Regions from separate parts of the Sodalis sp. RH16 genome, predicted to be linked through region 2. Evidence: predicted binding sites of a transcription regulator. Region 2 holds the regulator's gene; the other holds the start of a gene.
What was found. The regulator Fur, encoded in region 2, represses iron uptake genes when iron is present. The targets are predictions, from matches to a motif close to ATAATAATGAGAACNACTATCAA.
Positions count from the first base shown of each region.

Region 1: the regulator Fur is predicted to act here: its motif matches at 1,816-1,838, upstream of ygiD (4,5-DOPA dioxygenase extradiol).

Region 1 is NZ_CP178737.1:2,518,639-2,522,064, forward strand. It holds gene norR (nitric oxide reductase transcriptional regulator NorR) at 232-1,752, shown strand; gene ygiD (4,5-DOPA dioxygenase extradiol) at 1,917-2,699, shown strand; gene ACL2XJ_RS11615 (glutathionylspermidine synthase family protein) at 2,762-3,426, opposite strand, start outside.
Region 2 is NZ_CP178737.1:3,295,762-3,299,187, reverse strand. It holds gene ybfE (LexA regulated protein) at 1-272, shown strand, start outside; gene fldA (flavodoxin FldA) at 442-957, shown strand; gene fur (ferric iron uptake transcriptional regulator) at 1,288-1,764, shown strand; gene alsR (transcriptional repressor AlsR) at 2,294-3,181, shown strand; gene alsB (D-allose transporter substrate-binding protein) at 3,202-3,426, shown strand, end outside.

The sequences.
Region 1 (3,426 bases), 780 kb from region 2:
TGACTCTCCGTTATTGATTGCCCAGTTGGCGTAACAGTGAAAACGCCTCCTGCATACGTGCTTCGCCGGCCCCCATTGTAAAGGCTTAGTGATAAATGATGGGATAAAGGTTGCATAGAGCGTGCCAGTGCCTATCTGTATGAATATTAATATTATTTTAAAGTAAATTGTTAAAATGACTATGTTTTTTATTTGTCTTTTTGACATAAATAGTGTCATAATTACAATCCTATGCCTTTATCCATTGAAACCTTAAGTCATCTCGCCATTGAGCTGCAATCGGGCATGTCCAGCCAAGACCGGTTTGCGCGGCTGATTACCGGCCTGCGGCGGCGGCTGGGCTGCGATGCCGTTGCGTTGCTGAGCTATGAGCAGCAGTTGTTCCGTCCGCTGGCCACCGCCGGGTTATCGCCGGATGTCTTGGGGCGGCGGTTTCGTTTGGCCGAGCATCCGCGCCTTGAAGCTATCGCCCGCGCCGGCGATGTGGTGCGTTTTCCGGCGGACAGCCAATTGCCGGATCCCTACGACGGATTGATTCCCGGCCACCAGCAGTTCAAGGTACATGCCTGTATCGGCCTGCCGCTGTTTATCCACCAGACCCTGATCGGCGCGCTGACCCTGGACGGTATGGATCCCCATCAGCTCGATCATTTCAGCGATGAGGAACTGCGGCTGGTGGCGGCGCTCTCCTCGGCGGCCCTCAGCAATGCCCTGCTGGTGGAGCGGCTGGAGAGACAGGTCATAGCGCCGGTGAGCGCCGGCAGCGTATCGACGGCGGTTGGCGGCGACGAAATGATCGGGCTATCGGCGGTGATGCGACAGCTGAAAAAAGAGATCGATATCGTCGCGAACTCGGATCTGAATGTGCTGATCACCGGGGAAACCGGCGTAGGTAAGGAACTGGTGGCCCGGGCTATCCATCAGGGGTCGCCCCGGGCGGCCAATGCCTTGATTTATCTGAACTGTGCGGCGTTGCCGGAATCGGTGGCGGAGAGCGAACTGTTCGGCCATGTAAAAGGCGCCTTTACCGGCGCCATTCACCATCGTATCGGAAAATTTGAGCTGGCGGATAACGGTACGCTGTTTTTAGATGAAATCGGCGAGCTCTCCCTGACGCTGCAGGCAAAACTGCTGCGCGTGCTGCAATATGGCGACCTGCAGCGGGTCGGGGATGACCAAAGCCTGAGGGTGAACGTCCGCGTACTGGCCGCCACCAATCGGGTGCTGAAAGATGCGGTGGTGGCCGGCGAGTTTCGCGCCGATCTGTTTCATCGCCTGAGCGTGTTTCCGATCCATGTGCCGCCGTTGCGGGAGCGGGAACAGGATATCGCCCTGCTGGCGGGATTTTTTTGCGAGCGTAGCCGGGAAAAGCTGGGGCTGGGCAGCCTGGTACTGGCCCCTGGCACGCTGGCATTGCTTACCGGTAATCACTGGCCGGGCAATGTGCGGGAATTGGAGCATGCTATTTATCGCGCCACGGTATTGGCGCGTGCGGAACAAGGCGGGGGCGATATCCTGTTGCAGCCGCAGCATTTTGCCCTGGACGCGGCGCGTCCGGCGGCGGATAGCCGGCCTGATTCGCCGGAACGGGTGGAACTGGTCAGCCTGCGCCAGGGGACCGATAACTACCAGCGGCACTTGATCCGCCTGGCGTTGGAAAGCTGTGGAAACAATTGGTCGGCCTGCGCGCGCCGGCTGGCCATGGATCCGGGTAATTTGCATCGTCTGGCGAAGCGGCTGGGCGTCAAATAAAAGCCACGGAACGAGCATGTCGAGGGGATTCCCCATGGTCTGATAGGTTAATGTTCAATATTTTTGAATGTCTTTATCATGCTTATCCGAGTTCATTTTATGAACGAAGCGCGTACCTTAACGGTTATGAAGCGCCTGGTGCGCCATACCATTAAGGAATAACCATGAGTGAATCCCGCATGCCCGCGCTGTTTCTAGGCCACGGCAGTCCGATGAACGTGCTGGAAGATAATCGTTATACCCAGGCCTGGGAACATCTGGGGCAAACCCTGCCGCGTCCCCGCGCCATTGTGGCGGTGTCCGCCCATTGGTATACCCGTGGAACCGCGGTGACCGCCATGGAAAATCCGCGCACCATTCATGATTTCGGCGGGTTTCCCCAGGCGCTGTTTGATATCCGTTATCCGGCCCCCGGTTCGCCGGCGCTGGCGAAAACGATCCAGGAAATCCTGTTGCCGGTTGAGGTGGCCGCCGATCAATCCTGGGGATTCGATCACGGCTCCTGGGGCGTGGTGAAAAAGATGTATCCCGCGGCGGATATTCCCATGGTGCAGTTGAGCATCGACGGGACAAAACCCGCCGAATATCATTACCGGCTGGGACGTGAACTTTCCGCGCTGCGTGACCAGGGGGTGATGATTATCGCCAGCGGCAATGTGGTGCATAATTTACGCATGGTAATCTGGCAGGGCGCGGCCGAGCCCTATCCCTGGGCCGAGTCATTCAATCAATTTGTTCGCGACAATATCGCTTGGCAAGGGGAGGGGCAGCACCCGCTGGTGGACTTTATGCGCCATGAAGGGGCGGCGTTGTCAAATCCTACGCCGGATCATTATCTGCCGCTGTTGTATATTCTCGGTGCCTGGGACGGCAAAGAACCCATCTCGATACCGGTGGACGGCATCGAAATGGCCTCGCTGAGCATGCTGTCGGTCCAGGTGGGGTGATTATCCTGCCCGCCTGAAAAGGCCAGGATATAAGGCGCACCGCTAACGGACCACGCACCCGGTCAACCCAGTATGATGTGGGGATAAAACCGCGACAGATCCTGGGTTATCCGCTCTTTATCCTCGCGGATACCGATACCGCATGGCTGGTCGTTCACCAGCCAGCTGCCGATAACGGTATAACTGTCGCCAAAAAGCGGCAGCGGGCAGTATTGCTGGATAATATACCCCTCTTCGCCATAGGGACCGTCCACGCGGGCGGTTTCCTGGCCGTTTTCAACGATGCGGATATTGGCCCCTTCCCGTGAAAACAGGGGTTTCACCACATAGCTGGCCATGGGCGGCGGATTGTCTTCGCTGAAATAGGCCGGCAGCAGGTTGGGGTGGCCGGGAAACATTTCCCACAGCATGGGCAGCAGGGCTTTGTTGGACAGAATGGCCTTCCAGGCCGGCTCCAGCCAGCGCACCCCGGCATCCTCCAGCTTGGTGGAAAAGATCTCCTTGAGCATGAACTCCCAGGGATAGAGCTTGAACATATTGCCGATCACCTGGTTTTCGGTGTCGGTAAACTGTCCTTTTTCTCCCAGGCCGATCTCCTCGATAAACAGGAACTCATTGGCCAGTCCCGCTTCCAGCGCGCAATCCTGCAGGTATTGCACCGTACCGCGATCTTCATCGGTATCCCGGCAGCAGGCGAAATGCAGCGCCCCGAAGCCATGGCGCTCTT
Region 2 (3,426 bases):
CCCTGGATTTGTTTATCGATGAAAAACGCCCGGGGCGCCCGAAAACCAACCCGCTTTCCCGTGATGAACAATTGCGAATCAATAAACGCAATCAATTGCGCCGGGACAAGGTGCGGGGTCTGCGCCGGGTTGAGTTAAAAATCAATGCGCAGGCGGTGGCTGCATTAAACGAGCTGGCTTTTCAGCACGCTCTCTCCCGCAGCGAGCTGATTGAACAAATCCTGCTGGCCGAATTGGAACGGCATCAGGATGCCGCCGGCAAGGAAGATTAAGGCCGGGCTCGCCGTCCGGGACCGGAAAAGACCGGCTTTTGCGATAAAACTCCGGTTGAACGAGTTTCTCCCGCTGTGAGGGTCTGCTATTATTGCACGATTATTTCCCGAAAAGCCGGTTGATCGTCTGGTAAACCATATCCTTAATATTTAAGAGGTTTTCAAATTCATGGCAAGCGTAGGCATTTTTTTTGGCAGTGACACCGGCAATACCGAAAATATTGCCAAAATGATTCAAAAGCAGCTGGGCGCCGATGTTGCCGAAGTGCATGACATTGCCAAAAGCAGCAAAGAGGACCTGGAACAATTCTCCACCCTGCTGCTGGGCATTCCCACCTGGTATTACGGCGAAGCGCAATGTGACTGGGACGACTTTTTCCCCACATTGGAAGACATTGATTTCACGGGAAAACAGGTAGCGCTGTTCGGCTGCGGCGATCAGGAAGACTACGCCGAATATTTTTGTGATGCCATGGGCACCATTCGCGATATCATCGAACCCCATGGCGCCACCATCGTGGGTCATTGGCCTACCGCCGGCTACCATTTTGAAGCATCGAAGGGTCTGGCGGACGATAAGCATTTTATCGGTTTGGCCATAGACGAAGATCGCCAGCCAGAGCTGACCAATGACCGCGTGGACGCCTGGGTAAAACAAATCAGCGCCGAACTCAAGCTCGGCTGAGCCGCCGCCGGGTTTCCCGGCTAAACCCGTGCCGTCCATAGCGTTGACGGCCGGTTGAAGCTGTTGATATATAATTCCTTTCAAATCGATAGATACAAGTTTTTAACTTTCATCCACAAAGCAGTACAATAGCCTGGCGGTTAGACCGATTTTAATGAAATGTGATAAAACTTGCCTCACCTTAAACAGACTATCATTGTAAAAAGGCCGCGGTTTTCATTTTACACAGGCAGTCCTATAATGAGACGGCGTTACATTTTTCAGGCCGACCATTGTTATAGGCTACATTAGCCTACAATCAAATTATCAAAGCAACAGGACTAAACCCGCATGACTGACAATAATATTGCATTGAAGAAGGCCGGCCTGAAAGTCACACTTCCCAGACTTAAAATTCTGGAAGTGCTGCAAGATCCGGAATGCCATCACGTCAGTGCGGAGGATCTCTATAAAAAACTGATCGATATGGGTGAGGAGATTGGTTTAGCCACCGTTTATCGCGTACTGAATCAGTTTGATGACGCCGGGATCGTCACCCGCCATAATTTCGAAGGCGGTAAATCCGTTTTTGAACTGACGCAGCAACATCATCACGACCACCTGATCTGCCTTGATTGCGGCAAGGTCATTGAATTTCGTGACGAGTTTATCGAAGCGCGCCAACGGGATATCGCTAAAAAACACAATATCAAACTCACTAATCACAGTTTATATCTTTATGGCCATTGTGAAGTCGGCAATTGCCGTGAGGATGAGACCCTGCACGATCATGATGTTGACGAAGCGGTGCACAGCCTTAAAGAGTAACCATAGCGACACCGGGCATCGTTCAAAGCTTGAAAACCACTGCTGAAACGGGTGGTTTTGGTTATTCCGCAAATTGCCGATGGCACCTGGACTGATGCCGCCCCGTTTCTTATCCCGCTGCCGTTGATTCTTTCACTCCATTCGCTCCTCAGCCCCTTCATGCCGGCCAGGCGGCCACAGCCCGTTGAGCCTGCGCCGTGGAATCGCATCAGCAAAAGAAACTTCACGAATTAAAATTTATTATAAATATTTAAAACAATCACACACCCATCAATTCTCATTCCTGCTGTTCAAATCCACAAGCGAAAAAGAATCTTCGCTAAAAATACATGTTACCTATTGTATTACAATAATATTTTATTCGTAAGGCTTCGGTGTCGTTTCCACGGCGCCATGAGCAATGTCCGGCATTACTTTTACAAAAAGCACCAACTTTATAAATTATTTTAAAACGTGAAGTATGCTGCATATTTGTTATGCATCCTATGTTGATATAGTGCCGTCAGCAATGATAATCAGAGAGCTGAAAATGACTGAATCGGAACTGAACGGCGCCATGCCCCGAGGTATCGGCATCGCTCCCTATCTTCGCATCAAGCAAGAAGGGATGACCGAAAATGAAAGCCGGATCGTGGAGTGGTTTTTAACGCCAGGCAATCTTAGCCATATTTCCGGCATTAAAGAGGTGGCGCAAAGCCTCGGCATGTCGGAAGCCATGATTGTCAAGGTGTCGAAAATTCTGGGCTTCAGCGGTTTTCGGCAGCTTCGCAGCGCGATTGTCGAATATTTTGATCATGCGGATCATGATATTACCGCCGAACTGTCGCCGGATGACAGTCCGGAGGATCTGGTGAATAAGGTGTTTAACCTCACGGTACGCACCATCGTTGAAGGACAGGCCATTGTCGATGCGCAGGAGATCCAGCAGGCCGCCCGCTGTTTTTTCAATGCCCGCCAGCGTGAACTCTATGGCGTCGGCGGCTCGAATTCAATTTGTACCGACGTTCAGCACAAATTCCTGAAAATCGGCCTGCGCTGCACCGCATTCCGCGATGCCCACCTGATGATGATGTCGGCATCCCTGTTACAGCCCGGCGATGCGGCGCTGGTGGTGTCCCATTCGGGCCGCACCACCGATCTCAAGCGGGTGGTGGAAATTGCCAAGGACAACGGGGCGAAAATTATTTGCATTACCCACAGCAGCAATTCAGCCATAGCGCGGCTGGCGGATTTCAACATCTGTTCACCGGCCCCGGAAACGCCGCTGCTGGGCAGGAATGCCTCGGCCCGTATTCTGCAATTGACCCTGCTGGATGCGTTTTTTGTTTCGGTAGCCAGGCAGGATATTGATTTAGCTAATAAAAATTTGGAAAAAACCAGTGCCATTACCCAGTACCTGAAGCGTGATTATAAATAATTCTCTCTTGGAGATAAAAAATGAATAAATTCATTAAATTTGTCGGCAGTGCGGCCTGCGGGTTGATGTTGTCCACCGTGGCGGCCCGGGCGGCAGCCGATTACGCCGTCGTATTGAAAACCCTGTCCAATCCCTATTGGGTGGAAATGAAACAAGGCGTTGAGCAAAAGGCAAAGGAGCTGGGTGTAACCGTCGATATTTTCGCATCACCCTCCGAGGGGGATTTTCAATCGCAATTACAGCTG